Linked DNA regions of Armatimonas rosea. The main gene of each other region encodes a partner of the protein of the gene in region 2 in a complex. Links are inferred from orthologs where the notes say so. Each region holds a gene or a part of one and is shown on either strand. Other genes may lie near its edges.

What was found.
Region 1: rplS (region 2) and rplI share a complex: the UniProt entries of both Bacillus subtilis proteins name them as parts of the 50S ribosomal subunit. The link is inferred for Armatimonas rosea from one-to-one orthologs.

The regions. Positions count from the first base shown.
Region 1 is NZ_JACHGW010000002.1:1,305,195-1,320,692, reverse strand. The notes cover bases 4,247-7,127. They hold rplI (50S ribosomal protein L9), read right to left. Parts: upstream 5,970-7,127; coding sequence 5,523-5,969; downstream 4,247-5,522. Other genes in these bases: HNQ39_RS14015 (MlaD family protein), read right to left, coding at 5,974-7,127; dnaB (replicative DNA helicase), read right to left, coding at 4,247-5,269. Also shown: tuf (elongation factor Tu), read right to left, coding at 1-1,145; purD (phosphoribosylamine--glycine ligase), read right to left, coding at 1,356-2,621; more of dnaB, read right to left, coding at 2,633-4,246; more of HNQ39_RS14015, read right to left, coding at 7,128-7,569; HNQ39_RS14010 (MlaD family protein), read right to left, coding at 7,562-7,966; HNQ39_RS14005 (ABC transporter ATP-binding protein), read right to left, coding at 7,970-8,758; HNQ39_RS14000 (MlaE family ABC transporter permease), read right to left, coding at 8,760-9,584; HNQ39_RS13995 (DUF1844 domain-containing protein), read left to right, coding at 9,641-10,078; HNQ39_RS13990 (hypothetical protein), read left to right, coding at 10,075-10,404; HNQ39_RS13985 (sodium-translocating pyrophosphatase), read left to right, coding at 10,564-12,615; HNQ39_RS13980 (hypothetical protein), read right to left, coding at 12,806-13,183; HNQ39_RS13975 (methylated-DNA--[protein]-cysteine S-methyltransferase), read right to left, coding at 13,190-13,663; HNQ39_RS13970 (glutathione peroxidase), read left to right, coding at 13,721-14,200; HNQ39_RS13965 (MFS transporter), read right to left, coding at 14,181-15,498. UniProt on the Bacillus subtilis protein: Binds to the 23S rRNA.
Region 2 is NZ_JACHGW010000001.1:941,597-957,180, forward strand. The notes cover bases 7,886-10,852. They hold rplS (50S ribosomal protein L19), read right to left. Parts: upstream 9,578-10,852; coding sequence 9,194-9,577; downstream 7,886-9,193. Other genes in these bases: HNQ39_RS04220 (ribonuclease HII), read right to left, coding at 7,886-8,305; lepB (signal peptidase I), read right to left, coding at 8,314-9,150; trmD (tRNA (guanosine(37)-N1)-methyltransferase TrmD), read right to left, coding at 9,652-10,482; rimM (ribosome maturation factor RimM), read right to left, coding at 10,486-10,852. Outside these bases: HNQ39_RS04200 (BTAD domain-containing putative transcriptional regulator), read right to left, coding at 1-2,749; HNQ39_RS04205 (UbiA-like polyprenyltransferase), read left to right, coding at 2,817-3,674; HNQ39_RS04210 (carboxypeptidase-like regulatory domain-containing protein), read right to left, coding at 3,661-4,542; HNQ39_RS04215 (FlgD immunoglobulin-like domain containing protein), read right to left, coding at 4,545-7,655; more of HNQ39_RS04220, read right to left, coding at 7,700-7,885; more of rimM, read right to left, coding at 10,853-10,971; HNQ39_RS04245 (KH domain-containing protein), read right to left, coding at 11,019-11,249; rpsP (30S ribosomal protein S16), read right to left, coding at 11,297-11,554; ffh (signal recognition particle protein), read right to left, coding at 11,580-13,028; HNQ39_RS04260 (hypothetical protein), read left to right, coding at 13,585-13,998; HNQ39_RS04265 (hypothetical protein), read left to right, coding at 14,158-15,003; HNQ39_RS04270 (glycine-rich protein), read left to right, coding at 15,103-15,584. UniProt on the Bacillus subtilis protein: This protein is located at the 30S-50S ribosomal subunit interface and may play a role in the structure and function of the aminoacyl-tRNA binding site.

The DNA.
Region 1 (15,498 bases), on a different replicon or contig from region 2:
CCCTCACGGATCGCGAAGCGAAGACCCTCTTCCATCGCGATAGGAGCGATCAGCTCGCCCTTGATCGTGACGTTGTCACCGGGCATCACCATCTCAACACCCTCAGGAAGGTCCATGTTACCCGTCACGTCCGTCGTACGGAAGTAGAACTGAGGACGGTAACCCGTGAAGAACGGGGTGTGACGACCACCCTCCTCCTTCGCAAGGATATAGACCTCGGCCTCGAACTTCGTGTGCGGCTTGATGGAGCCCGGCTTGGCAAGAACCTGACCACGCTCGATCTTGTTGCGGTCCACACCACGAAGAAGAACACCCGCATTGTCACCCGCCTCGACATAGTCGAGCGTCTTGCGGAACATCTCCATAGAGGTCGCAACCGTGTTGGTCGTGTCCTTAAGGCCCACGATCTCAAGCGGCTCACCCGCCTTGAGCTGACCACGCTCCACACGACCCGTCGCAACCGTACCACGACCGGTGATCGTGAAGACGTCCTCGACAGGCATCAGGAACGGAAGGTCCTTGGGACGCTCAGGAGTGGGGATGTAGGCATCCACCGCGTCCATCAGGCGCAGGATCGAGGGCTCACCGTACTCACCCTGGTCACCGGCAAGCGCCTGGGTCGCAGAGCCAACCACGATCGGGGTGTCGTCGCCGGGGAAGCTGTACTTGGAGAGAAGATCACGAACCTCAAGCTCAACCAGCTCAAGAAGCTCAGGATCATCGACCATGTCGGCCTTGTTCAAAAACACCACGATGGAGGGCACACCGACCTGACGGGCGAGCAGGATGTGCTCACGGGTCTGGGGCATGGGGCCATCGGCAGCGGAGCAGACCAGGATCGCGCCGTCCATCTGGGCAGCACCGGTGATCATGTTCTTGATGTAGTCGGCGTGTCCGGGGCAGTCGACGTGGGCGTAGTGCCGGGTCGCGGTCTCGTACTCGACGTGCGCGGTGTTGATGGTAATTCCGCGCTCTTTCTCTTCGGGTGCAGCGTCGATGGCCTCGTAGGACATCGCCTTTGCGCCACCCGCCTTGGCTAGAACCGTCGTAATCGCGGCTGTCAGGCTGGTCTTGCCATGATCCACGTGTCCGATCGTCCCCACGTTTACGTGAGGCTTCGATCGCTCAAACTTTGCCTTTCCCATGCTACTTCCTCAAGTCGTGCACAAGCCGCACGCAGCGTATTTTATTGTGAAGGTGGCCGGAGGACGCTGGGAGCAGGGCCTCCCTTAAGAGGCAAACGCTCAGACCGTCACGGCAAACCAATCAGAAGAATTTCGAGCACTCTCCTAGGGAAAGCGCCCGGACAGTTTATCATGCCTCGCAATAAACCTGCAAGAACATTTTTTGTGCCACTACGCCTGCCAGCCGATATCCCGGCGGAAGTAGGCACCATCGAAACGGACGAGCCCCACCCCCGCATAGGCTCGCTCTTTCGCCTCGGCAAAGGTCTCCCCGGTCGCCGTGACCGCAAGGACCCTTCCGCCGTTGGTCACCAGCTGGCCGTCTTCGTCGCGCTTGGTGCCCGCGTGGAAGATCGCCAGCGCGTCCAGCTTCTGTGCCGCCTCCAGTCCCGTCATCGGCACGCCCGTCTCGTACGGCCCTGGGTAGCCTCCCGAGGCCATCACAACCGTCACCGCCGCACGCTGGCTAAAGACCACCGGCACCTTGTCCAGCTCGACATCCACCACCGCCTGGCAGATACTCGCCAGATCGCTCTCCAGGAGCATCAGAGCCACTTGCGCCTCGGGGTCGCCAAAGCGGCAGTTGAACTCGATGCAGTACGGCCCCTTCTCGGTGAGCATCACCCCGGCGTAGAGTACTCCTCGGTAGGGAATCCCCGTCGCCCGGATCGCGGCGACGGTCGGCTCGATAATGCGCCGGGTGACCTCGTCTACGACACTCTGCGGGGCGACTCGCACGGGCGCGTAGGCTCCCATTCCCCCCGTATTGGGTCCCGTGTCGCCCTCCCCAATGCGCTTATGGTCCTGGATGGCGATCATTGGGCGCACGGTCTCCCCATCGACAAAGGCAAGCACGCTGGCCTCAGGACCGGAGAGGCACTCCTCGATCACGATACGCTCCCCGCTCGCCCCAAAGACACGCTCCTCCATCATCTGACGCACCGCGGTCTCGGCCTCGGCGTAGTCCTGAGCCACGACGACCCCCTTGCCCGCCGCCTCGCCATCGGCCTTGACGACGATCGGGAAGCGCGCCTGCGCCAGGTACTCCCGCGCCCTCTGGGGATCGTCAAAGACCTCAAAGTCCGCCGTCGGCACCCCGGCATCCTTCATCAGCCGCTTGGAGAAGACCTTGCTCCCCTCTAGCTGCGCGGGCTCCTTGCTTGGACCAAAGATACGCAAGCCCCGTGCCTCAAAGACATCGACAATCCCAGCGATCAGCGGCTTCTCCGGCCCGACGATGGTCAGGTCGATCTTCTGGTGCTCCACAAAGACACGCAGCGCCTCGATGTCCATCACGTCGATAGCGACATTCTCCGCGACCTCTGCGGTCCCCGCATTGCCCGGCGCACAGTAGATCTTGCGCACTTGTGGGCTCTGCGCCAGCTTCCAGCAGATCGCGTGCTCACGTCCACCGCTACCAATCACTAAGATTTTCAAATTCCGTCCCCCTAAAAATCTGGCCCTTCCGTATTGTGGGCCAGGTTGGCAAAACAGGCAAACTTGGGCAAGAACGCCAGCTTGACGGTCCCCGTGGGGCCGTTTCTCTGCTTGGCGATAATCACCTCCGCCTCTTCTCCCTCGTACTCGCCGCCCTCTTGCTCCGCCTTCTCCTCCGCCTCCTGCGAGACCGCATCCTTGCGCGCATAGTACGCGGGACGGTAGATAAACGCAACCAGATCGGCCTCCGCCTCGATGGCGCCGCTCTCCCTGAGGTCAGAGAGCATGGGGCGTTTGTCCTCACGGCGCTCCACGGAGCGGGAGAGCTGGGAGAGCGCGATCACGGGGACATCTAGCTCGCGGGCGAGGCTCTTGAGGCCGCGGGCGATCTCGGTGATCTCCTGGTTGCGGTTCTCGGAGTTCTTGCTGGAGCCGCGCATGAGCTGGAGGTAGTCGACAATCACCAAGTCCAGCGAGCCCTGCTCGGCCTTCAGGCGACGGCACCGCGCGCGCATCTCCAGCGAGCTCATGTCCGTGGTGTCGTCGATAAACATCGGCGCGTCCCAGAGCCTATTCACCGCCTCCGAGAGCCGCGACCACTCTTCGTCCTGGAGAAACCCCGTACGCAGCTTGTGGGCATTGACTTTTGCCTCGGAGCACATCATGCGCTGCACCAGCGACTCCTTGCTCATCTCAAGCGAGAAGGTCGCCACCACACTTCCCTTGCCCGCCGCATTCTGCCCAATATTCATCGTCAGAGCCGTGTTATGAACAATAATGTCTTGAGCGATAAAATTCGCCCCATCAGGCACTGTCAGATCATAAACCTGCTGCTCACCAAGCGATTCAATGGAGATAATTTCATCCCAATAAAGCTCGGGACTTGCGATCGCACGCAAGTTATCATTATCAAGAATCTCGGCATAAGCAGAAAGCCGATGACGAGGCAAGCCACGATTGGTATGAGGATTGTAGCCCGCCCGCCCAGTAATTTCCCCAGTACTCAGGGCAAGTTCGGTCAATGAGAGATTTTGCTGTTGAGCCGCGACACGCACAAAATCCCAGACTTCCTTGGGGGGGTGCCCCAGATTTCCACGGCGAGCGGTATCACGTTCCAAGCGGAACTGACGCTGTGCCTTCTCTCCAAGCCAACCAATCTCTGCTTGGTAGCGAGCAACGGATTCTGGATCAGTCACTTCGACACGCCAGCAACGCTTATTTTTTTGCCAGAGTTTTGCCACGATACCAAAGCGCACAAGAGCATGCTGTACATCCCGAGCAAGTGGCTCCGAGGCAACCGCAAACTCGATTCGAGCAAAACCGCTCATGGGATAGATAGTGCCATCACAGCTCATCAATACACGCAGAAAATCGGCGAGTGATTCCTTGGAGAGTTCCCAGATGCAATCAGGAAATTTTTTCTCCTCAGCAAGTTTCCCCCAGAGCCCCAGTTCCCTGAGCCAATCAGTTAAGGGATTCGGTTGATTCTTCCGTGTTCCAGGAACAAAGGATCGCGAGACTATGTAAGTGATCTTCTCCTGTCGCACACTTAACTCTGAAAACTCCGAGGCAATAATTTTTTTGAAATCTGCAATCAGCTCAGGATCAGTATTCGTCCATTCGGGGCAAGAATCGGTCAATCCCCCTTCAGCAATCAAGTAAGCGAGAAGACGAATTCGATCCGAAGAAAGGTTGTTGTCCCTACCAAAGACAGGCAGGTGTCGAGGTACAGCAATACTATCTCCCACCACCAGATCATGAAGAGGTTGCCAGCCCTTGACAGTCAGAAACGGATGGTGCCCTGTGACTTCGACAAAGCGCCCCGTTTTTGTGGTGACACGGAAGGCGGGTTTGATTCCGCTGTCAATCCAATCCGAGATGGCGGTGGGCCGGATACGCCCGCACTCCGAGACCCCTGCGATGCGCGGCATCTTTCGGCGAACGGCTTCCTCAATGGTGAGGCGCTCGCCGGTTAGCGGATCATCAACCAGGGTTCGTGCAGTGAGACACTTCCCCATCGAGGGGCGCGCGGCGACGATGATTAAATCTCCGCGTTTGAGGCCGCTGGTGATGTAGTTGAGGTCGTAGAAGCCGGTGTCGGTGCCACTAACGACGCCTTTATCGTGGTAGGCGACATCGATCTGCTCGAAGACCTCGCTCAGAAGGGGGCGCAGGGGGGTGAAGCCCTCGGTCTTGCGCTTGCGGGCGACATTGAAGATCGCGCGCTCCGCCTGGTCTACGAGTGTGTCTACTTCGTCGGTCTCGCCGTAGGCCATCCCCGCGATCTCGGAGGCGGTCTCGATCAGGCGGCGCAGGACGGCTTTCTCGGAGACGATCTTGGCGTAGTAGACGATATTGGCGGGGGTGGGGACGTACTCGGCGAGCTGCATCAGGTAGAGGTAGCCCCCGGTCTGCTCCAGAGTCCCTCGGCGTGTGAGCTCGTCCTTGAGCGTGACGATATCCACCGGCTCGTCTTTATCGACCAGCGAGAGCATGGCCTCGAAGATGCGCCCGTGTGCCTCCCGGTAGAAGTCTTGCTTGTCCAGGAACTCGGTGACCCGCTCGATGGCATTGCGGTCGCCCAGGAGCATGGAGCCTAGGACCGCCATCTCGGCTTCAATGTTTTGGGGGGGGACGCGTCCGGTCATAAGAAACTTCCAGGGAGAGCCATCTCTCCGCCTTCGCACGGCTCAGGCACCTCTCTTCCCCTGATAGCTCGTTCCTCGCTGGGAAGAGAGGCTGACCTATCCTGGTAGGCTTGTCCCTCTTCCCGCGACGAAGGAGCAACGGGGGAAGAGGGTCGCGCTCTAAGGCGCGGGGAGATGGCTCGGGGGAGATGGCACATAAAACACAAAAGGGCGCGGCTTAGTGCCGCGCCCTGGCTTGTCTGCGCGGCCTCGGCTACGCCTTTTCGACCGCCACGGTAACGGGAACCGTGATGTCCTTGTGGAGCTTGACATCGACATGGAAGGTGCCCACGGCGCGGATCGGGTCCAGCAGGAGCACGCGGCGCTTGTCCACGGTGACGCCAAGGTCGCTCTTGAGCGCGGCGGCGATATCGCCCGAGGTGATCGAGCCGTAGAGACGATCCCCGGCCCCGGCCTTGGTCACGATCTTGACGGTCTTGCCCTCAAGTGCGGCCTGGTCCTGCTGAGCCTGCGCCAGCTGTGCCTCGCTCTTGCGCTCCTCAGCGGCATGGCGAGCCTCCAGGTTCTTGAGCGCTCCACCCGAAGCGGAGACAGCAAGGCCACGGGGGAACAGGTAGTTGCGGGCGTAGCCATCGGAGACAGCGACAACCTCGCCCTCTTTCCCGACCTTGACCACATCCTTTTGTAAAATGACGTTCATAGTTTTACTTCCTTATCTGAAGGCCGACCGATGGACGATTCCCATTGCCGACGGAATCTAGCCCAAAGACCAGCGCAGTGTTGTTATTTAGACGCGCTCGGAGCCGTGTATTGGCAGTAAAGTGGTTGGGATCGAGCAGGTCGAGCCGCCATTGTAGCGGTCCTGCCTGCGTGTCGAAGCCAACTCCCAGCTTGCTGCCAAAGAGGCCGTAGCGCGTCCAGAGCTCTCCGCTTTTCTGCCCGAGCTGCACATTGACCCGATTACGCTCAGTCGCATCGGCCACTCCTACTCGGAAGAGCTGACCGCCTGAGACCTGTGCGTAGTTGGTATCGAGCTGAAAACGCTCCGCCTTTGTATCGTACAGAAAGTCTCCGGTCAAGCCCGGCTCGTACCAGGTTGGCTGTTTGCCCCTCTCCACAGGGCGATTTGGCGCGGGCGAGGTACTAATTTTTTTCTCACCCGGCAGGCGCAAGGTCTCCACACGGGCCATTAAATTTTTAATCGAGCCGCTAGCATCCTTCACATTGGCGACCGTCAGCTTGATATTGCCCAAGAGCTCCGGGTCGGTGGCGGTCTGGGAGAGCGTGCCTGCGGTGGCATCGAGTTTCTGGGAGATCGCCACCAAATTGTCCGAGACCTTGGTGAGGTTGCCAGTCGCCGCGATGATATTTCCCTTGAGGTTCTTATCCCCCACCAGTCCTGCCAGCTGCTCGGCGAGGCCGGCGGCACCGGAGGCGGCATCGTTGGCGGAGCGGAGCAGTGCCTTGATGCTCTCCCGGCTATCGGCGACCGTCAGCTTGGCCTCACGCGCCAGCCCCTCGGTCTCGGCGGCGATCCGTCCGCCGGACTTCATCACGGTATCGAGGTCCTTTACCAGAGTCTGGGTCTCGCGGGAGAGAACCACCACTTGTTTTTCGAGCAAGGGAACAATGCTCTTAGCCGAGGCCGCGACATCGGCGGCGTTGGCCAGCACCGTATCCACGCGTTTCATGGTTCCCGGCAGCAGCGCCGAGGTCGCCTGGAGGTTACGGAGCGTCCCCTGCAGATCGCCCTTGGGATCGTCGAGCGCCCCGATCGCCCCCAGTTTATTGATCTTCTCGCTCATTAGCCGGAGGTTGTGTGCGGTCGCCATGAGATCAGCGCGGAGGGCATCGTCGTTGGTGAACTTGCTCACCCCCGCCAGCGCCGAGTCCAGACCCGCGGCGGGCTCGCCGGCCAGAGGGCTCTGTTTGGTCGTCTCCTCGGTGATCAGGTCGCTCTTGTTGCCAGGGACAATGGTCACCACGGCACCGCCGCCCAGCAGACCAGACGAGACACTGATCTTGGAGTCCACGGGAATCTTCACATCGCGGTTGATCCGTAGCAGCGTGATCGCCTTACGGCCATCGGGGGCGAGCTGGACGCTCTTGACGGACCCGACTTGAAAGCCGGCGACCCGCACCTCCTCCATCCCCTTGAGCCCCTTGACATCGTCAAAGGCCACACGGAAGTCGACCGTGTTGCGCTCCTGGAAGGTTCGGTTGAGCCAGGTCCAGCAGAACACCAGCCCCCCAATTCCTGTGGTGACAACAACCCCCGTGACAAAATTGCCTCTACTCATAGACTCTCTCTTGGATCTGTGCCCCCGGCGCAAGAAGCGCGGTGGCGTGCCCCGGCTCGAGGTGCACAGTGGAGCTCCCCCCCAGAAGCGGAACCTCCACCCACGCCGACGAGTCCTGGCTCAGCTTCAGCTCCCGGGAGAGTCGCGCCTCCACCAGCACACGGCGCAGGTCGGAGGCGAGGTGCACTCGTGTGACATGTCCCACGGGAACACCGGCTATCTCGATAGGCTCACTTCCCCGAAGCCCTCGCGCATCCTTCAAGACAAGGGTCACGGGGTAGGAGTTCCGAGCCACTTGCATACGGTTGAGCCAGCTCTTGGCGAGCGAGCCTCCCACAGCGACGGTGGCTACGATAGCTCCCGTGAGAAAATAATTTTTTTGATTCCTGTGATTCATGACCTATCCAATCTCTATCGGGCCGTCGATCTCGCCACGAATAAACTGCTGGACAATGGGATCGTCGCTGTTTCGTACATCGTCGGGAGTGCCGTAGATCTGCGCCTTCCCTTCATAGAGCATCACTATTTTATCCGCGATTCGGAAGATACTCTGCATGTCATGGGAGACCACGACACTCGTGACTCCTTTTGTGTTACGCGTCCGCACGATCAGATCGTCGATCGCCGCCGCGGTCACGGGGTCAAGGCCGCTGGTTGGCTCGTCGTAGAGGACGATCTCCGGCTCGGTAGCGAGGGCGCGCGCCAGCCCCACACGGCGGCGCATCCCTCCCGAGAGCTCTGGCGGCATGCGCTTCTCGATCCCCGGCAGCCCGACTTCCTTGAGGAGCTCCTGGACCCGGCGCGTGATCTCCGCCCGCGGCGTCTTCTTGAACTCCCTACAGCGCGGTCCCCGCAGGAGCCCGAAGGCGATATTGGCGTAGACATTCATGGAGTCGAAGAGAGCGGCGTACTGGAAGACCACCCCCATCTTGGCGCGTATGGGAAGCAGCTCCCGCTCCTGCTTTCCGACAAGATCGACTCCATCTATAAGTAGCTCGCCGCTCGTTGCCGGGACCAGCCCCGCGATGCAGCGTAGGATCGTGGACTTGCCCGCTCCGGAGAGGCCCATGACGCAGAGAATCTCCCCCGGCGCGATATCCAGCGTGATCCCCGAGAGAATCTCCCGGTCATCGACCGTGTAGCACAGGTCCTTCAGCCGAATACGAGGGGGGGCAGGGGTTGTCTCCATCTTAGATCACCGACTTTGCCTTGAAGAACCAGGTCAGCACAAAGTCGGCTGCGAAGACAAGAATAATGGTAAAGACCACGGCGCGGTTGGTCGAGCGCCCGACACCCGCGGCCCCCCCCTTGGTCTCCAGCCCCTCACGGCAGGCGATCAGGGCGATAATGGCCCCAAAGACCAGCGCCTTGAGGAGCCCCTCGAAGATATCGGAGCCATTGGGTTCGAGCAGCTGACGGAAGGAGTCGGTGTACTGGCGGGCGGTCTGGCCCTGGTTTACCGCGATCACCCCGCCCCCAAAGACCCCAGCCGCATCCCCAAAGAGCGTGGTCACCGGCCCCATGATGAGGCAGGCCAGCAGGCGAGGGACAACTAAGTAGGCAACCGGGGAGATTCCCATGGCCCGGAGCGCATCGACCTGCTCGCTGGTCTTCATCGCCCCGATCTCGGCCGTGATCCCGGAGCCCACGCGGGCGATGAGGGTCACGGCGGTGATCAGCGGGCCGGTCTCACGCACAATGGAGAGCGCGACAATGCCTCCCAGGAGGTTCCCGATCCCGAGGTTGGTGAGGGAGCCGACCGTGTAGAGCGCCAGAACCGCCCCGGAGAACCCCACGGTGAGCAAGACAATCGGCACCGACTCCGTGCCCACGCTCGTGAGCTGGCGCGTAAAGTCACCGAGGTGGACTCCCTCTTTCCAGATCGCCTTAACCGCTCGTCCCAAGAGAGTCAAGAGCTCGCCCTGGTACTCGAAAGACCGGTAGAAGACCCGCTGGAGGAGCTTGGTGGTAGTCTCCCCGACCTCTTCAAAAACCTCTGCTGCGTCTGCCTTCATCCTGATGTCCAGTGTACCCCATTGCAGAGAGGGAGCCGCGCGTGCTACAATCCCCCATGCCCGAAGAAGAGGAAGAAGGATTCACCTTCCGCGACCGCCGACGTCTGACCACCGAGGAGACCGCCCCCGCCCCGCCCCCCGCACCCGCTGCCCCTGCACCCGCTCCAGAACCCGAGATTGAAGAGGCCCCTCTGGGCTACGACGAGGGTGAGGGCGACGAAGAAGAGAGCACAGAGCTCCCCGATGTCCGCTCGGTCTTGGCCCTCTTCATGGGCGAGCTACGCAACCTTGCGTGGCTCCGCATGGGGCTTGTCGCCAACCCGATGACCGGCCAGATCGAGCGCGATCTCGCCCAGGCCCAGATGGCGATCAACACGGTCGGCTTCCTCGCCGAGCAGCTAGAGCCCCATGTCGCCCCCGAGGAGCGCCTGCCGCTCAAGGCCATGGTGAGCGATCTTCGTCTTAACTTCGTGGAGCAGAGCAAGCGTCCATGACCTTAACCCGGGAGGCCACTGCGCTTACCCCCGATGCCTTCGAGGCACGCTTTAGTGACTTGGTCGAGCTGATCTGCGATGCGGCTCAGCTTGGCCATCCCAAGCCGTTCATGGAGGCGCAGTACACGCTCCTCAAGGCCTGGATGCACGATGAGTTCCCCCGTATCGCGGAGGTGTTCTCGGGCGTGCTCCAGAAAGAGTTTGAGAGCCTCTACCAGCCTGAGTCTTTGGCGTCCCTCCTCGCCCAGGACAGCGGCGCGCTCATGGTTCGTCTCCTCGATACCCAGGCCGCGATCGTGGCATGGAAAAACACACAGGCGAATTAGGGAAATTTTTCACAAAGTCGGGTATACTCTCTCTCGGCACCGACGTTTGCTGCCGTGCCCCTTTCGACGCCCTGAGCTTTTCTGGGTTCGCGGGCGCAAGACTTGCAGCAATCTAAGCCTTGATAATCGGAAGAGGAGGTCTGCCCTTTGGCAGGACAACTGAGCGCGCCCTGGATACTATCCCCCCTTGTGATTGGGTCTATCGGGCTTGCTTTTGCAATTTTTTTCTATGGGAATGTCCGTCGCCAGCCCATAGGCGGCACGGAGACCATGAATACCATCGCGAAGTACATTCGCGAGGGTGCCATGGCGTTTCTCAAGCGTGAGTACACGGTCCTCGCGGTCTACACCACGGTCGTCTTTCTTGCCTTAGGGTTCACGCTCGGCTGGCTTGCGGGCGGTGCCTTTGTCTTGGGCGCGTTTCTCTCCCTCCTGGCGGGCTACTGCGGCATGCAAGCAGCCACCCTCGCCAATGTACGCACGGCCGAGGCGGCCCGCCGCGGTAGCAAGCCCAATGCCCTCCTGATCGCGCTCGATGGCGGTGCGGTGATGGGCCTCGCGGTCGCGGGTCTCGGGCTGGTCGGCCTGACAGGGATCTATTGGTTCCTCCATGGCACCGACCAGATGAACGGGACACTCCATGCCTTCGCGGTGGGTGCCAGTAGTATCGCCCTCTTTGCCCGTATCGGTGGCGGTATCTACACTAAGGCCGCGGATGTGGGAGCCGATATCGCCGGCAAGGTGATCGAGGGAATCCCCGAGGACGATCCCCGCAACCCGGGCGTGGTCGCCGATAATGTTGGGGATAACGTGGGGGATGTGGCCGGCATGGGCGCAGATATCTACGAGTCCATGGTCGCTGCGATTGTCTCGGCCGTGGCCATTGCGCTCACCACCGCTGACATGGGCCACCTCAAGAGCCTCGCCCCCACTCTCTCCGAAGAGGCTGAGCGCGCTCTGGGTGGTGCTCTCCCGCTGATCCTCTCCGGAGTCGGGCTGGCGATCTCGCTGCTCGGAATCTTCTTGGCACGTGCGCTCCGCAACAGCAAGCCCGCCAGTGTCCTGCGCAACTGTCTGATCATCCCCCCGATCGCGCTCACCGTTGTCTCAGCGATCCTCATGCCCCTCTTAGGCGCGACCCAGGCCGTGACCATCTGTCTCGCGGCGGGTGCGATTGGAGGCGCGGCGATCGGGCTGGTGACGGAGTACTACACCGCCCATAAGCCGATCCGCCGTGTCGCGGAGTCGTCGCAGACCGGCGCGGCCACCAATATCATCCAGGGCCTCGCGGTCGGTAAAGAGTCGGTGATCGTCCCCATGGCGATCCTCTGCGCCGTGGCCTGGCTCTCCAATGCCCAGCTGGGGCTCTACGGAGTCGCGCTGGCGGCCGTAGGAATGCTGGCGGGCACCGCGATCGTAATGACAGTCGATGCCTACGGCCCGATCTCCGATAACGCGGGCGGCATCAGCGAGATGAGCGGCCTCGGTAAAGAGGTCCGCGACATCACCGACGAGCTGGACTCCGTGGGTAACACCACCGCGGCGATTGGGAAGGGCTTTGCCATCGGCTCCGCCACCCTCACCGTAGTCGCACTCTTCTCCGCCTACTCGATGGAGATCAGCCACGCCCGTGGGAAGCCGTTCCACATTGAGCTCACCGATGCGACCGTCCTGATCGGCGTGCTTCTGGGCGCGATCCTCCCCTTCTGGGTGGGTGCCTCGACCATGCTCGCGGTGGGACGCGCCGCCGGGAAGATTGTCGTGGAGATCGCCCGGCAGTTCAAGGAGATTCCTGGTCTCCTCGAAGGTAAGGCCGACCCGGAGCCCGCTCATATTGTCGATATCGCCACCAAGGCCGCGCTGATCGAGATGATCCAGCCGGGTCTGGTCGCCATCCTCGCCCCCATCCTCACGGGCTTCTTCCTTGGCCCCACCGCCCTCGCCGGCATGCTCGCTGGTGCGCTAGCGGTCGGCTCCACCCTCAGCCTCTTCATGGCAAACTCGGGCGGCGCGTGGGACAACGCCAAGAAGCACATTGAGAAGGGCGATATGGAAGGCCACGCTAAAGGCGGCGATGCCCACAAAGCCGCCGTCGTGGGCGACACGGTCGGCGACCCCTTCAAAGACACCTCCGGCCCGGGCGTCTCGATTCTTATCAAGGTCATGAGCGTCGTCAGCCTGCTGATCGCGCCGCTTATCGCCAACCGGTAGAACTCCGGCATCCCTCCCCCCTGCCCCCTCCCTTCCCCTGAGACCCGACTTCGTCGGGGGGAAGGGAGGGGGGGACTAGCTCAACCCACCCCTCTGACTCCCCTCCCTTCGTCCCCGCGAAGCGGGAAACAGAGCGAAGGGAGGGGCCGGGGGAGGGATGTCAAAAGGGATGCCACGGGGCGTTTTGTTTTTAGAGCCCAAATCCGCTGGTAAAGCCCCAGGACCAGCGGCGAGCTTTGCAGTTTGGGCAACGGTGCAAGGCGACGAATAGGTACTCCATCAGCTCTAAAAACCGTCCCCAGAGATAGGCTCCCAGCACAACAAGGGGAATCCCGATAACAAACCCGACTGGCATTACCCACCAGGGTAGGTGCGGAGGTGTGGCGCTATGGGCAACGCGGCGTGCGGCATGGGCAACGCGGCGTGCGGCATGGGCGACAACCTGAAGCGCGACAGAGAAGGATCCCACGGAGATTCCCAGAAGCACCATGAGATACATGCCACAGGAGACGGCAGGCAGACAGCCAAATGCCTCGACCTGTTCACACTTGCGGCAGCGGTAGAGCATGGTGGTCTAGAACAGGCTGGGCTGTTCGCTCTCGAAGGCGAGGAGGCGGGACTTGACTCCCGTGCCGTAGGCGAAGCCGCCCAGGCCGCCGTCGGCGGCAATCACGCGGTGGCAGGGGACGATCAGGGGGATGGGGTTGGCACCGCTGGCGGCCCCGACCGCGCGGGCGGCGTCTTTGTTGCCCACGGCAGCGGCGATCTGGCCGTAGGTGCGGGTCTGGCCGTAGGGAATCTTGGCGACCTCGGCCCAGACCAGCTTCTGGAACTCCGTCCCCTCGGGGGCGAGCGGGAGCTCAAAGACCGTCCGCTCACCGTCGCAGAACTCCTGAATCTGGCGCTTGGCCTGGCGGGTCTTGAGAGGGTCGAGGGTGCTCCCCTCCGGCGCGCTCTCGCTAAAATCCAGCGACACCACCGCCCCATCGTCGTCCACGGCCACGGTCATGACGCCAAAGCGGGTCTCGAAGGTCTCTGCGTAGATCATGGAACCATTGTAGCGCAAGAGTCGTATCTTTGGCGTAAGGATACAACAAGGATCAACATGGCTTCTCTCTACGACTTCACCCTTCCCAATATCGACGGCACCGAGACCGCGCTCCAGAGTTACACGGGGCACGTGCTCTTGATCGTCAATGTCGCCAGCAAGTGCGGCCTGACGCCCCAGTACGCCCAGCTTGAGGCGCTTCACCAGCAGTACAAGGACAAGGGGCTGCGGATTCTGGGCTTCCCCGCCAACAACTTCGGCGCGCAGGAGCCCGGTACCGAGGCCCAGATCAAAGAATTCTGCTCCCTCACCTACGGGGTCACCTTTGACATGTTCAGCAAGATCAGTGTCAAGGGCGAGGACATCCACCCGCTCTACGCCTACCTCACCGGCCTGCCCGCTCCCCTCGGCGGCGAGATCGAGTGGAACTTCGGCAAGTTCTTGGTCGGCAAGGACGGCAAGGTTATCGCCCGCTTCTCGGCCAAGACCAAGCCCGACGATCCCACGGTGGTCGCGGCTATTGAGGCGGCGCTTTAGCGAGCATTAGCAGGGCGAGGAGTGCCTCCTCGGCGGGGGGATCGTTGTCGTGGCGGGCGAGCTCGGGGAGGCGCTGGGTCAGGCCCAGGTAGTCCCCTTGGCTAAAGACTTCCAGCAGGGCACGGTCGGAGACCAGCTTGTGCAGGGCTTCGTCGCGTGCCATCCCCTTGAGCGAGAGCAGCGGGTAGAGGGTCCCCGGCGGCAGGATCGTGTCCGCGGCGGCATAGAGTGCCTGCAAGTACGAGAGGCCCTTGCCCTCCAGGCGCCGCGCCATCTTTAGCAGAAACGGAAAGTGACTCTCCGGCTTGGGCGCATGGGCGCGCACCAGCCGCGAGAGCGCCACGGAGAGTCGCGCTAACACCGCCGGGTCTGCTTCGTCGGTGAGCTTCACGGTTAGCAGCCAGAGCAGCTCCGGGACGGCGGGGGCGAGCTTCTCAATCGCACGGGCGGCGGCGAGGCGCATTCCCTGATCGACCTCGGGGACGAGCAGGGCGAGCAGGCGCTCCTCGGCCTCGGTACGGTCTTCCGGGCGCAGGTTCTCCCCAATCGCCGCTAAGGCCGCGCAGGCCGCCTCGCAGCGGGTCGGGCGATCCGGGTTGAGGGCGGCGAGCAGGGTCGGGGCCGAGGCCGGGTCGGCGAGGCGGCCCAGAGCGCGCAGGGCGGCCACGCGGACAGTTGCATTGGGGCCACGGGACGCCGCCTCCAGCGCGGGGGTAGCGGCGCGGTCGCCCAGAAATCCCAGCGCGTGTGCGGCCTCCTCGCCAATCGCGGCGGCGGGGTCAAGGAGCTTTGCGGCCAGCGCAGGAACCGCACGCGTGTCCCCGATCTCCCCCAGCGCCCGCGCCGCCGTGGCACGGACCGCGTGGGAGACATCGCCCAGCGCCTCCACCAGCTCCTCCACCGCCAGCGACGACTTCCGCTCCCCAAGCTCCCGCACGGTCTCCTCGCGCGCCTCGGCATCCGTGGTGCGAGCGAGGCGCTGGGCGCGTCGAAAGCCCCCCATGGTCCCCGTCCCGACCAGCTGCCCCAGCACGAAGCGGGTCGTCTTACTGTCCTCGATCTTAAGCTGGCGAAGCAAGATCAGCGCGGCCACGCGGACGATATCGGTGAGCAGGAACATCACCTTGTAGTTATTGAGGCCCGCGGGCAGGGGCAGATGCGAGAGCGCGGTCATCAGCGCCCCCCCGATAATGGGCGAGATCCCCCCCACCACTCCCGTAAACGCCGAGTAGACCGCCACATAGGTGCCGCGTTTATCGTCGGGGGTCATCGAGAGCAAAAGATTGAACTGGGTCAGC
Region 2 (15,584 bases):
TGGTGCGTGCTCGGTAGGTAGGGTCGAGGATCTCCAGCTCGGGAGCGAGGGCGGCACGGAGACGTAGAGCCTGCCCAAACCAGCGTGTAAACTTGGCAAAGCAGAGCCCATTGACAAGCACTTGCCGCGCCGCCTCTTCGTTGCCCAGGCTCCGGTGACCCTGCGCCGCCGCCAGAATCGCTGCCTCTGCCGCCTCCGGCTGGTCGGTTCGAAAGAGAATTCGCGCAAGCTGGAGCCGCGCATCCGCGACACTCTCGGGCTGGCTCTGGTCTTCGTAGAGGGCGATGGCACGCTCAAAGAGGAGCACGGCATTTTGAGGGTCCCCCTGGAGCTGATGGAGAAAAGCCAGGGCCTTGAGGGTGGTGGGGCGTGCGGGCTCTTTACTGCGTAGCTCTTCGATGCGCCGCTGAGCGCCCTCCAGCTCTTCCGGGAGAGCCGCTAGGAGAGCGGGGTCGGCGCTGCGGCGAACCCGGTTGACATAGCTCTGGAGAAGCTGTACCCCCCCGAGGGGATTTTCCTGAGAGAGGGCGAGCTCAAAGGCTGTCCAGAGCGGCGTGCGCGCCTCGGTGTTTCGTCCCTGAAAGAAGGCCAAGAGGCTGGTGAGATGCAGAAGTGAGCTGGTGGGCGGGGCGAGAGTCGTCGCCTTCACGAGCCACTCCTGTGCGCGGTCGATCGCGCCCAGCTCCAGCTGAAGCCAGGCGACTGCCTCGCCAAGGTCTTGCTGGAGGGTGGGGTTTTGGGTGAGGGTGAGGCCGCGCTTGAGCAACCCCTCGGCTTCCCGGTGCCGGCGGGCATCGTGGAGGTAGGCAGCATGGCTCCAGGCGAGGTGGGCGGCGAGCTCGGTCTCCCCGGCGCTCTCGGCCCAGGCAAACGCGGCGGCACGGTCCTCGGCGCACTCCCAGAGGCGGCGCTCGGCGGCGGGAATCCCTTGGTGGATCTGTCGGAGGGCCTCCTCGGCGAGGCGGGCCTGGTACTGGGCATGACGAATCCGGGCTGCCCTCTCGCGGCTTGGCGCACTTGCCAGACCCTCGGAGGCAAAGTCACGCACGGGCTGAAGAAAGGTCCAGCCGGTCTGGCGGGCGACGAGCAGCGAGGCGTGGTGCAGCGCCTCGAGGATATCGAGGCACTCGTGGCCGGGCTCCAGCACCGCCTCGGCATCGTCGAGGCGAAAGGGCCCCACAAAGACGGAGAGAGCCTCCAGCCCGGCACGCTCCTGGGGCTCCAGCAGGGTACACGAGTCCTCAAGGACAGCCCGGAGGGAGCGCTGGCGCTCGGGGAGGTCTAGGTCCGCGCCAGAGAGAAGGCGCAGGGGGACGGCAAGGCGCTCGAGGAGCTGTGCGGGCGAGAGCAGCGCGACCCGTGCCGCAGCGAGCTCGATGGCGAGCGGGAGCCCGGCAAGCCGCTGGCAGATCGCCGCGATGGTCTCGGACTCGTCGGTGCGTAGCGTGACTCCGACTGCCTCGGCGCGCTCGTAAAAGAGGGCTTGCGCCTCCGTGCTATCCAGGGGCTCTAGGCGCAGCACCCGCTCCCCGCGCAGGCGCAGGGGCTCTCGGCTAGTGACCAAAAACCGGGCGCGCTGGCTGGGCTGGAGTAGCTGGGCCAGCGCATTGCGGAGGCTCGCCAAGACGGGCTCCCCGTTGTCGAGAACCAGCAAGAGCTCCGACTCCTGGACCCGCTCTTGGAGACGGGTCAGGGCATCTGCACCCGCCACGCCCACCGCACGAAAGAGTGCCTCCAAGACCGCCTCGGGCGGTGCGGTGCGCGGCAGGGGAGTCAGGTCCACAAAGACAGCCGAGGGCCAGCCCTGTGTCGCGGCGACCGCGAGCCGGGTCTTGCCGATCCCCCCCATCCCCACGAGCGTGGTGAGCGGAGCGCTCTGCAGGAGCTCCTTGAGCCGCGCCTGCTCCGGGGCGCGGCCTCGGAGGGGGGTGAAGAAGTGGGGGAAGTGCCGCAGGCCCGCGGAGGTGGTCGGTGCGGTGCTCACCTCGCTGTGCGCCAGTGCGGGCTGTGGGAGGCGGCGAGGGGTGCTCGCCAGGGTCTGCAGGAGGCTCAGGGTCTGTGGGTCCGGGCCGAGATGGGTGGCCTCGTGCAGGCGGACACGGAAGTCACGGAAAGCCCGCAGAGCAGCCGGGTAGTCGCCCCCGTCGGTGAGGGCCTGGTAGAGGAGGCGCTGGACCGACTCCCGGAGCGGGTCGATCTTCTCTGCCCGCCGCCCCAGTGCCAGTGCCCGCGTGGTGTCGCCGCTCTCCAGCGCCCGGCGTGCTAGGAGCTCTAAGACGGCTTGTGCATTTTCTTCCCGAAGCTGGCGCTCACGCAGGACCCAGTCCTCGGGGGAGCCCTCCAAGAACGGCCCTCGGTAGAGACTCGCGGCCCACTCCGCCTGCACGAGGTCCCCCGACTTTTCCCAGCGGGTAATGGCAGCGTCAAAGGCGACCGTATCGCAGAAGACCTCTCCCGCGAGAGAGAGCTGGAGGGTGCCCCGGCGCGGGGTGCTCAGGCGCTCTGACTCGCTGCCCAAGGCGGTGCGGAGATCGCCCAGGGTCTTGCGGAGGCTCTCTTGGCCGGCGGGGCCATCGCTCTCAGGCCAGAGGGTGCCAATGAGAAAGTCACGCTCGACCGCGGCTCCATTGCGCAGTGCGAGGAGTGCGAGGAGCTGCAGTCCCTTTCGGGAGCGCAGGCGCGGAAGCGGCTCTCCTTGGACACTGACCTGCGGTGGCCCGAAAAAGCGAAGCGAGAGCGATTCTGGCACAGCCCTAGATTCGCGTTTGTCCCTAAAACTCCTGCCCTGCTGATACTCTAGACGATAGAATGAGGGTATGGGAAAGCTGCGGATCGTCCTAGAGATGATCAAGATCGAGCACACACTCTTTGCCCTCCCCTTTGCCTTGATGGGGGCGCTCCTGGCGGCACGGGGCCTCCCCGACGGCCGGACGCTCTTCTGGATCCTGGTGGCGATGGTGGGCGCACGCTCTGCCGCGATGGCCTTTAATCGCCTGGTGGACCGGGACTACGATGCGAAGAACCCGCGCACGGCGAGCCGCGCTCTCCCCGCGGGACTGGTCTCGGTGGGGTTTGTGAAGGGCTTTACCGCGCTGACCTCGCTCTTGCTCGTGGTCGCGGCCTGGCAGCTCAACCCGCTGGCGCTGGCGCTCTCCCCGGTGGCGCTGGGGGTTGTCTTTCTCTACTCCTACACCAAGCGCTTCACCCACTGGTGCCACGCATTTTTAGGGCTCGCGCTGGCAGTTGCGCCCGTGGGGGCGTGGGTGGCGGTGCGCGGCGACCTGACCCTGGTCCCTCTGGCGCTGGGGGCGGCGGTGGTCTGCTGGCTGGTGGGCTTTGACACGATCTACGCGCTTCAGGACGCTGAGTTTGACCGGGGAGCGGGGCTGCACTCGCTACCCGTGCGCTTCGGGGCACGCACCGCGCTGGCGATTGGGCGAGCCAGTCACGCCCTGATGATCGTCCTCCTGCTCGCGCTGGGGCGGCTGGCAGGGCTGCACGGCTGGTACTTCACCGGAGTGGCCCTCGCCGCCGCCCTGATCGCCGCCGAGCACGCGCTGATCTCGCCCACGGACCTGAAGCGGCTCAATATCGCCTTCTTCAATGTCAATATCGCGGTCTCGTCGGGCTTGCTTCTCTTTACCGCCCTCGATCTCTGGCTTAGCGCGGGGTAAGGTTGAAGTTGACCGTCAGCGGGTTGTTGGGATTGGCCAGCACCGCGGGCTTGGTCTCGCTGACATAGCCACCGGGAACTGCCTGGACCGCGTAGGTGCCCGCGGGGACAATGAAGAAGTAGTTGCCCGCGGTATCGGTGTTGATGGTCTCTAGCTGGATGCTGTCGCGTAGCAGAAAGACCGGCGCGTTGGGGATGGCGCTACTGTCGAGCGCCGAGGTCACCTTCCCGGAGATGGTCTTGAGGGGCGCGGGAGGATTGGGGTTGGGATCGACCTGGAGTGTCAGATCGCCTGCTTCATTGATCCCAAAGGCAACCGTGAGGTTCTTGGTGGCGATCTTGCTCCCCGAGCCGGCGGAGAGCTCCGCAGGGCCATCGGGGACGAGATCAATTAAGAAGGTGCCATCGGTGTTGCTAAAGCCGCTGATGCTCCCTTGAGCGGTATTGACCACCACAAAGGCGTTCTTCACGGGCTTACCGGTTTCGTCGAGCACGCGCCCCCGCACCTGCCCGATATTGATGTAGAGGGCAAGATCGGGGTTGGTGCCCGCGGCAAGCGATGGCTGAAACGCGACGGTCTGCGCGGGTTTGCCGGGGACGGTGATCGTGGCTGTGCTGGCTCCGATCACCGCGCCGGTGATCCGGAACGAGCCCACGAGGTTGGTGGAGCTCGCCTGAGCGCGTGCGGTGGTCACGGCCGAGGCGGTGCCGATCGTGACCGTCACCCCCTCCAAGGGGAGATCGGACTGGAGGGAGTCGTAGACAATCCCCTTGACCTGCGCCGCGTTGTTATCGTTACCCCCGCCGCCGCCACAGCCTGCCGCGAGAGATGCCAGGGCGCTGAGCGCCAGAAAATTTCGTCGTGTCATAGTTATCGAAGTACCTGAACGGGGCGGGTCACGCGTGTGCTCTGGCCGTCGTCGGTGCGAGCGGTCAGGGTGAGGAGGTAGCTACCCGCAGGCAGCGACTGGCCACTGTCGGTGAGGCCGTTCCAGAGGATGCTCTGGCGCTCGGTGGCACGGCCCCGGCCCGTCGCGAGCCGTCGCACGCTCTTGCCGGTGAGCGTGGTCACCTCGGCCAGCACATCGGCATCGGCGGTGAGGTTGTACTCCACGCGGACGCCGCCGCCACTGGCACGGCCCGTGGGACGAGTGACCAGACCGGTGATGCTCAGGGGCTGGCTCCGGCCCGCGTCGGCGATGAGCTGGAGCTTGCGGGTCTGCCCGGCCTGGACACTCACGCTCCAGCCAGAGCGGCTGGCGAGGGGGATGCGCTGCCCGGTGGTCTCATCGCGCAGGGTGAGCTGGGTGGTCTTGGGAAGCGACTCCAGTCCGCTCCAGGTCAGGGTCACGGGGCCGGACTGCGCCGCGGTTAGGGCGAGGCTCCAGGTGCCGCGCTGGGTATCGGTGCCGCTGCGGAAGTCCGCCGCGACTCGTCCCCCGGCCGTGGCATTCGTCTCGCTCACCACCCCGAGGGTGACACCGGGGACAATATCGGGTGGTGCCTCGACATCCCAGCCAGGATCGAAGCTGCGGCTCGTGCCGGGCGCGGAGCCCAGGGTCACGGTGGAGGTGCGGGCTCCCTGGCTCGCCCGTAGCGCGACCGCCCAGTCGGGCTTCCGGCCTGCGAGCGGCACGAGCGCACGGGTCTTGACCGCACGGGTGGGGGTATCGGGGCCGGGGATCAGGAGGCTCACCCCCTGCGGCGCGTAGACCCGGAGCCAGTAGCCACGCCAGTCCGACGAGAGCGCGTTGGTCGCGCTGTAGGCCCCCGTGTCGGGGTTGAGCGCCCAGACCTGATCGGCGACCAGTGCCCCAAAAGGCGCGGTGTTCACATCGGTGCCCGTGGCCGCGGAGAAGGCGATCGCATCGTTCTCCAGGTACTTGACCAGGGTCTTGCTCAGGTCGAGGTCCTGGGAGAAGGGCGTCCCAATCAGGTTCCAGCCGTAGGCGAGGTGGACGGTGTAGTCCACATCGGTGGCGGGCGCGACCCCCGTCAGGCTGACACTGGTGTTGGTCGGCCCGCCCGGCGTCCCCACAAACTTCACAAAGTACCCCCGTCCCGGATCGAGCAGGCCCGTGCTGGGAGTGCCCGGCGCGACCGCGGCGTAGGTGCGGGTGATCGGGTCCCAGTTTGCCAGGAGAAAGTCGGTCGCCGGGCGTCCCAACGCGCCCTCGACCGTGGGCTCCAGCGGGCGGAGCGGGAAGCTCACCAGGTTCAGAGCCCCGAAGGCAAAGGTATGGCTGAGGGTGGTCACCCCGCCGCCCGAGCCAGCGGGTCGCAGGATAACGTAGTTGATCCCATCGCCCGTGTTGCGGCGGAAGCTCTGGATGGTCGGGCCGCTGGTGATGGTCACCTGGGTCCGGGCTAGCTCACCGAGCTGCGCCCCGAGAGTCACCCCAAAGCCGCGCCGGACCACGTTGTTGCCGCTCTGGTTACGTGTCGCAATCGGTGCCAGGACCGTGGTCTGGTTCACCGCGACACTGCCATCGAGGCCGCCGGTCAGGGTGGAGATCAGATCCCCGTTGATTCCCTGGGCGAGGTAGGTGCGTGCGGTCAGCCCGCCCACCGAGAAGTCCGCCACCAGCCGGCCATCGTCGAAGCCCTGGTTGGGGAAGGCCAGGGTGGTCAAAAAACCCTCGCCCTGCTCGATCTGCGCCTGCTCCGAGCCACTGCCCAGCCCGATACGCGTGTTATCAGAGTTGAGGTAGGTGGCGTAGGCGCGCCCGGTGAGGAGCTCTTCGTCGCCGTCGGTCTTGGTGCGGTAGTAGACCAGGGCGATCAGGGCCGACTGCTCGTTGTTGGCGGCGCTGGGCTGCGACGGCAGCACAAAGGCGTAGAGCTTGGGGCCGGTGGTGACACTGGTATCCAGGACATACTGCTGGCGGAACCAGTCCGCAAAGGGTAGCCCCTCGACCGTGGGGAGCGCCCCGGCGACGATGTTCTTGAGCGCGGGGACATTGCCCGCCAGCGCGGTGCCCTGGGTGTCGGCAGCGGCGTAGTAGGCGGCATTGACATTCTTAAAAAAGCTCGTGTCCTCGATATAGCACTTGAGCCAGGCCGCTCCGCTCATGCCCATGCGCACCTGGAGCATCTTGGCGATCGTGATCTCGCCGTCGATCAGCAGGTTCGCCTGCGACGGTGGGAAGAAGGTGCTATTTCCCAGTGCGGGCTGGTTGAGAATATCGTAGTAGGGTAGGAGGGTGTAGAGGCTATTGGCCGTGGGATCGGCGAAGCCCAGCGCGGGGTCGCGGGCGATCACGGTCGCGGCGGCGCGGGCAAAGCCCTGCTCCCAGGCATCGTACTGGAAGGCAAGGGGGCCATGGAAGGCATGGACCAGGTTCAGCAGGAGGGCGTGCGCGATGGAGTCGACACTCTGGTAGAGCGGCAGGTAGATGCGGTTCTCCGATGGTGAGTAAGCGCCAAAGGCGAGGCGCTGGACATCGGTGGCGGTGCCGGTGTTGAAGAACCCCACGGAGCGAATCTTGACCTCGCCGCTAAAGGCGGGCTTGCCGTAGAGCGCGACCAGGCGGGGGTAGACATTGTTGATAAAGTCCTTGAGGAAGTCCTCCACCACAATCGCGCTGCCGCTGGCGCTGGCGATACTGGCCCCGTTGAAGTTCTCAAAGGTAAAGGTGAGCTGCCCATCGCCAAAGGCACGGGTCACGGGCAGCTTGACAATGCGGCCGCTCTGGCGCACGGTGACCAGGGTCGAGACCGGAAACACGGCGCGGCCCTTTTGCTTTGCCAGCCCCGCCGAGAGCGAGCGGCTTCGGGCTGTCCACTCCTTGCGCAGGCGGGTCTCCACCGCGGTGGGAATGTCTTTCCCGACAGGGACATCCAGCACCACCGACGATTGCGGGCCGTTGGAGATCGTGGCAAAGGGCTGGTTGACCAGGTTTTTATAGGGCGAGCGCTGGGCAAGAGCCGGGGCGGCGACAGTGGCGAGGGCGAGTCCCAGGACGAGGTTAGAGCGAGTCATTATCTGTTTAGACGCCTTCTAGAGTGGTTTTGCTTCATGTGATTTTAGAACCGAAATGCCTGCTGGGCGACCGGGCCAAACGTGCGGCGGTGGATCGGGCAGGGGCCGTGTTTGTCGAGGGCGGCGAGATGGCTCGCGGCGCCGTAGCCCTTGTGTCCGGCAAAGCCGTACTCCGGCCAGCGTGTATCATACTCGATCAGGAGCCGATCACGAGTCACTTTTGCCAGAATTGAGGCCGCGCCAATGGAGACGCAGCGGGAGTCGCCGCCGATCAGGTTGAGGCAGTCGGGGTGGAGGTTGGGGACGGGCAGGCCATCGACAAAGACCCGGTCGGGGGAGACCGAGAGCGCGGCGAGGGCGCGGCGCATGGCCTCATGCGTGGCGCGCAGGATATTGATCCTGTCGATCTCCTCCGCGTCGCACTGCCCGATCCCCCAGCTCAGTGCCTCGGCGACAATGCGCTCGTAGGCACGCTCGCGCTGCTTGGCGGTCAGCTTCTTGGAGTCGCCGATCCCGGTTGGGTCGAATCCCTCAGGGAGGACCACGGCGGCTGCGAGCACCGGCCCGGCAAGGCAGCCCCGCCCAACCTCGTCGATCCCACAGAGAATGCGCTTGCCCTCACTACGAGCGCTGGCCTCAAAGTTCTCCATAGACAAGCCTAGCGTGTCCGCCGGATGCGGGGGAGGGGCCAGAAGATTCCCTCGGCGCGCCCGATAATCCGGTCCTGCTTGAGCTCGTACCACTCGTGGGAGTCGTGGGACTGGTTGCGGTTGTCTCCCAGGACAAAGTAGCTTCCCGGAGGAACCGTGTAGGGGGGGAACTCGTACTCCGGGTCCTCGGCGATATAGTCCTCCAGCAAGGTCTCGCCGTTGCGGAGGAGCTTGCCGGGCTGGATCTCGACCGGCGCGCCACGACGGTCCACCCGGATCGCGAACTCCTCCGGGCTGATGGTCTGCGCTCCCACGGAGATTCCCTTGCGGGTCAGGTGGAGCGAGGGAGCCGGCGGAGCACCCGGCTCGTCGGTGTCGGGTAGGCCCAGGATGCCGCGGATCTCGGCGTGGCTGTAGTGGATCCCGCCCACCTCGACATAGCCGCCCTGGACCTCAATCGTATCGCCGGGCAGGCCGATCAGGCGCTTGATGTACTCGGGCTCGCTACGGTCGGCATCGGGGGGGGCCTTAAAGACCACGATCTCACCGCGGCGGGGGGCACGCAGGCGGTAGAGGAGCTTGTTGACCACGAGGTGGTCGCCCTCGATCAGGGTCGGGTGCATCGACGGGCTGGGGATGTGGTAGGTCTGGAGCACAAAGGGACGCAGAAGCAGGAAGACCAGCGCCACCGCCAGCATCGCCGACTCGGTGAGCTCGGCAAAGAAGAGAAAGAAGCTATGCTTGAGCGCGCGAAGCACCAGCCGCGCGACAGTTAACCCCGCCAGAAACAAGACGATGGTGGGCAAGGAAAGATTCGCGATGCGCTCCGTCCAAGTCTCCACCATCGTTTAGCCCCCTAGCCCCCACAAGTGGGGGAATCCATGATGTTTAGTTGCTGCGGCTGAAGCGACCGTTGCGGTCTTCCTTCAGGCGGGTTGCCTTACCGACCAGGCCACGCAGGTAGTACAGCTTGGCGCGGCGGACAGCAGCCCGGCGAGTGACTTCGATCTTCTCGATACGCGGCGAGTGCACCAGGAAGGTACGCTCCACCCCGACACCATTGCTAGCAACCTTGCGCACCAGGACGGTATCGCGGATGCCGGCACCATGGCGGCTGAGGGCAACACCCTCGAAGATCTGAATACGCTCTTTGCCACCCTCGATAACCTTCACGTGGACACGGACACTGTCGCCGCCACGGAATGCAGGCACATCGGCTTTCTTCTGTGCCTCTTCGATATCGCGAATCGCGGTTGCGTTCACTTTACTCATCTTTTACGTCTCCCAAACAAATTTAGTTTCTTTGGAGGCGTCCCCTGGCGGTCTCTTCGCGGTTGTGAGAAGGCTCACACCGGATTGGACACAGGTTCGTCCACCCGGACAGACTGCTCTGCCCGTGCTGAGGCCGTAGCCTCGTTGTTCGAGGCCGTGGCCTCGTCTTGTGCCTGCTGGGCATCGTGGGCGGCCAGAAGCTTCTGGTCCGCCTTGCTCAGAGGCAGCAGCTTTTCCCAGAGGTCGGGGCGGCGTGCACGGGTGCGCACCAGCGCTTGCGTGCGACGCCACTTCGCGACATTGGCGTGGTGTCCCGAGGTCAAGACCTCCGGGATGCCTCGCTCGCGAAAGACCGCCGGTCGGGTGTAGTGCGGATACTCCAGCACGCCCCCCTCAAAACTCTCTTCGTGCGCCGACGACTCATTCCCAAGCACTCCGGGCAAGAGCCGCACGGTCGCATCCAGCATCACCAGAGCGGCTAGCTCGCCGCCGGTGAGCACGTAGTCCCCGATCGAGACCGCCCGGGTGATCCAGCCATCGCGCACCCGCTCGTCGATCCCCTCGTAGTGCCCACAGACAAACACCAGGCGCGGCAGGGAGGCAAGCTCCTGGGCCAGTGCCTGGGTGAAGGGCTCGCCGTCGGGCGCGGTCAGCAGCACGGGGATGGTGGGGTCTCCTCCCGTGGCCGCCTCAATCGCCGCCACAACGGGCTCGGGCTTCATCACCATGCCCGCACCCCCTCCGAAGGGGTAGTCATCGACCGTTCGGTGGCGATCCGAGGTGAAGTCGCGTGGGTTGATGCAGTGGAGCTCGAGGGAGCCGCTTGCCTGTGCCCGCCCGACAATCGAGTGGCTTGTCGCCTGCTCGATCAGCTCGGGAAAGAGCGTCACTACCTCGACCCGCATGCGCTACTTCAGGAGGCCAGGGTCATCCGAGACAACCATCCGGCCTGCTTCCAGGTCTACAGAGAGCACGAACTGCGCGTGGGCAGGAATCAGCGCAAGGCTCGTCTCATACACATCGTTTGCCGCGGGGTTGTACAGGATCGTCTCCAGTACCCCCAGGTCCTTCCCGGACTCCGTCACGACCGCAAGGCCCTTGAGCTGCCAGTCGTAGTAGGCCCCTTCCGGGAGGGAGGGAAGCTCGGATTTCGGAAGAAAGAGCTGGATGCCGCGCAGAGACTCTGCGGCGGTGCGGTCTTTCCCCTCAAAGTGAACCAGGACGGTTCCCTGGTGCAGTCGAATACTCTCAATACGGCTTGGCTGACCGTGGAGCAAGAAGGTCTTGCCCACCAGCGAAGTCGGTTCATCCAGATACGGGAGAAGCTTAACCTCCCCCTTCATACCGAAGGGGGCAGTGATTTCTCCGACTAAAACGAGTTTGTCGCTTTCCATCACAGCCCCTCGCGTGTTCGGTGCGCTTCAATCTAGCGTCAATTTCGTCAAGCGACGATTTCGACGTAGACCTTGCGCTTATCTTTCATTGCGACTGCTTTGACGATAGTACGCAGGGCATTGGCAATTCGCCCCTGCTTTCCGATCACCTTACCCAGGTCATCTGCGGCAACGCGCACTTCGTAGGTCGTGGCTTCCTCGCCCGGAATCTCGTCCACTTGAACGTCGTCCGGGGAATCCACCAGCGCCTTAACCAGATATTCGACTGTCTGCTTCACTGATTGTACTTTTATCCTGCTTTCCGGCGGTTTTGGGTCGTCCCTCTCTAAGCGGAGGGTAGGATCCCCTGTTTGCGGAGGATTGCTGCCACTTTGTCGGTCGGCAGTGCGCCCACGCTAAGCCAATAGCGTAGCCGCTCCTCCTTTAGTTCCATGATGGGCTCCTTATCCGCAGCAACCATGGGGTTGTAGTACCCCAGTTCCTCGATAAAGCGTCCATCACGGGCGCGCCGCACATCGGCGGCGACGACGTGATAAAACGGTTTCTTCTTGGCGCCATCCCGGCGCAGACGAATCTTGACCATTGTTGATTATAGTTCCTTTGATATTTTACCGAAAAGGTAGCTTGAAACGGCCACCGCCGCTCGAACCACCGTCTTTTTTCTTTTTCGAGGGCGCGCCCGGCTGCTGGCCCATCCCCCGCATCCCCGGCATGGGTGGCATCCCGGGCATTCCTTTTCCGCTGGACATGGCGCGCATCATACGCCGCATCTGCTCGAACTGATTGAGGAGCTGGTTGATCTCCTGAACACTCACTCCTGCTCCTGTCGCGATTCGCTTTCGCCGCGAGCCATTGATGAGCTCGGGACTGCGACGCTCCTTGGCGGTCATGGAGCGAATGATCGCCTCCACCTTCGCCATCTCTTTCTCCGGCACCGACCAGTCGACATCCTTGAGCTGCGTCCCCACGCCCGGCAGGAGCTTGAAGAGCTGCTCCAGCGGCCCCAAGCGCTTCATCTGCTGCTGCATGGAGAGGAAGTCCTCGAAGTCAAACTTGCCGCCCCGGAGCTTTTTCTCCATCTCGGCGGCCTGCTTCTCATCGACTGCCGCCTCGGCCTTTTCGATCAGGGTGAGGACATCGCCCATCCCTAGGATGCGGCTTGCCATGCGCTCGGGGTGGAAGACCTCCAGCGCGTCCATCTTCTCCCCGATCCCCACGAGCTTGATCGGCTTGCCCACCACGGCCCGCACCGAGATCGCCGCGCCACCCCGCGCATCGCCGTCCACTTTGGTCAGAACAAACCCGCCGACACTTAAAGCGTCGTTAAACTGAGTCGCCACATTGACCGCATCTTGGCCCGTCATGGCATCGAGGACCAGCAGAATCTCATCGGGCTGGGTCTGGGCCTGGATCGCCTGGAGCTCCTCCATGAGCGCCTCATCCACATGCAGGCGGCCGGCCGTATCGAGAATCACCACATCCAAGCGGTTTTGTTTGGCAAACTCCACGGCCTCGGTCGCCACTTGAACCGGAGTCTTGCCCGTGGTCTGGGAGAAGACCGGAACCTTCACCTGCCCACCGACCACCTCGAGCTGCTTGACCGCCGCGGGGCGCTGCAGGTCACACGCGGCCAGGAGTGGCTGTCGCCCCAGCTTCTTCAGGTGCGCCGCCAGCTTCCCCGCTAGCGTGGTTTTTCCCGCGCCCTGGAGCCCACAGAGCATGAGAACCGTGGGGGGCTTGCTCGCCATCGCGAGGGGAATCGCCTCGGTGAGCGGCTTGCCCTCGGCATCGGTGCCGGAGAGGGTGGCGATCATCTCCTCATGGACAAACTTGATGACCATGTGCGCCGGCTGCAGACCCTCAAGGATATTCTCACCCATCGCGCGCTCTTTGACCCGCGCGATAAAGTTCTTGACCACCTTGAAGTTGACATCGGCCTCAAGTAGGGCCATGCGCACCTCACGGAGTGCGGCATCGACATCCGCTTCCGTGAGCTTTTGGTTGCCCCGTAGCTTGGCAAAGGCGTTCTGTAGTTTTTCTGCGAGAGCCTCGAACATAGTCGTTTTTTATGAAACAGCACAAAGCCCAGCCGCCGAAGAACGGGGCCGGGCCACGGGCGCAAGGGATATTTTATCTCATGATGGGAGCACTGTCAACCTAGGTAAGGGGTGGTCCTCATGCGGGCCACGACTCCATGAAAAAAATAATAACTTTGCAGAAGATCTATTTGTATTGAGTGATAAAATTTAATTATTTAATAGAATGATATGTGTTTTGATATTTTCTGTGTGATTAGTTTATTTATTGATTAATAATATTGATTTAAGTTTTGATATTTTGTTTATGTGTGTATATTTTGTGATTTATATTAGGTGTAACTTTTTGAATGAAGTTTGACACTAAAAAGTACTGGTGTGGTTTATGCTACTCAGTATTTAAAATGGGGATTCTTGAACGATGAGAAGATATAGTTTGTTTTTGTGTATTTCGTTGATGTTTGCTATTTCCGTTAGTGCCAATGAGAGAGGGCGTACTGATTCTGTAGTTTTGGTGTCTTTCAAAGACGTTGAATGTAAGTTTTCTACCTGTACGGAGAAAAAAGAGCATGGAAATGTGACAATTAAGTACCAGAGTGGAAAGACGGTTACCGTGATCGCGGATGGTACCTGTAAGGGTAACGACTCGATTGGGACAGAGCCAAAGATCAGCCCGGATAAGAAACTCGTGGGGCTACTCACAGGGGTGCACTTTAATGACTCGGCGAATAACTACTACTTTGCGGGGTCACGGCTCTGCTCGTTTAAAGAGGGAAAGTGTGTACTCAAGCTCAGCGGAGAGAAGTACTTTATCGAGGAGTGGCATTTCTGGGAGAAGGGGACGCAGCTCATCCTGCGCTCGCGTGCAAAGCACGGTGTTGGGACCGTAGAGCGCTACGATGCGACCACCGGCAAGCTACTGGAGAAGTTCTTGGAGTATAAAGTGGACGCTACCTATCCCGAGTGGGCGCGACGAATCGCCCTGCTCTAGCCTGTCTCTCAAGGAGCCCTCCTGTAAGCACTCTGTCTACAGGAGGGCTTTGCTTTTCTTTCGTCCACGCAACACCCCCAGCACTGTCCACGATTCCGTCTTGGGTCGAGGCGTAGGATGGTGCTGTCTACAAACAAAGACGAAAGAAAGAAAATCACCATGAAAACAACTCTACTTCGTTCGCTTCTGGGAGCCGCCGCGCTCCTCTCCTGCACCGCTTTTGCACACGCTGCCAACCCCTTTGTCGCGGGGTCGCAGTGGACCGGGATTCGGGTCAGTACCGTCGGAGGGGGCAGCAGCAATATCGCCCTCTTTGTCAATAGCCCCAATCCCAGCACCGGTAAGCTCGTGATCCTAGGGCAGAGTGTCCCGGTAAGCATCGCCTGTACTCCCACCGGTGTGGTGGACTTGCAAGGGCTAGGAATCCCCTACGCGGGTTTTCGCATCCATGGCACGGTCGGGGCGCAGGGCGGAACCTACTCGCTGACCGGCAACTACTACATCACCAATGTCCCCGGCATGCACAACGACACCGGCCGCGTCAGCCTGCTGCGCTCCTACAAGACAGTCACGGGAGGCCCCATCCTGATTGGGAGCACTGCGGGCACCGGGCTCCTTCCCCCCGGCCCGTGCTTTGGTGCCTTTGTCAGCGCCAGTAACTTCACCGGCCGCCTGGTCTTCGAGCACGATGTTCCCGCTGCCGATCCTCCCAGCGAGCTCAACCCACCCAGCGAGTTCACCGGCAATGTCTCGTTTGTGACCGGCGATGGCTCGGTGAAGTACGCGGTGGTGGGGACGATCAACCCGGAGGCCAACGCCGACGGAAGCCACACGATCGAGCTGCTCGGGGAGAACCTGGCTGGCAATAGCGTCTTCACCAGCCTCAAGACCACAGGCCTGCTCCTGCCCGCGGTTCGCACCAACCCGACCAGTATCTTGGGCAACTACGAGCTGATCGGCCTGCTGCGCACCGGTGATGTGGGGCGCTTCAAGGTGAGCCAGTAAGCAATGCCGACGAAGGATAACCCCCTTCTTCTGACCATCCAAGGAACCCTGGTCATCCTCGTTTGAGGGGGCCAGGGGACCTTCCCCAGGAACACTCGCATGAACCAGACATCTGTACCCACACCCAAAACCCGCCTGAGCCGAGGTGGCTTCTTAACGGCTCTAGCGCTCTCGCTCACGACCGCGCTGGGAGTCTTGGAGGGCTGTGGGGGCGGGGGGGCTTCGACCGAGGCAACCCCCACTCCTAGCCCCAGCCCAACCCCGCTCCCCGGTGCAACGCCCACGCCAAGCCCCACACCGACACCCAGCCCGACACCAACACCAACACCGACTCCCACTCCCGCCTCACCCGTACTGATCAAAAATAACTTTGGCTACACGGGGAGCCTACAGGAGTTTGTGGTGCCTGCCGGTGTCGTCAATCTCTATGTCAAGCTGTGGGGAGCCGGCGGGGGGCACAACGGCGGCGCGGGATCGTATGTCGCCGGGCGCCTTGCCGTGACTCCCGGTGAGACCCTCAAGATTCTCGTGGGACAGGGAGGGCAGGTGGCTACAGCAGGCTCGACAACCTCAGCTGCCTT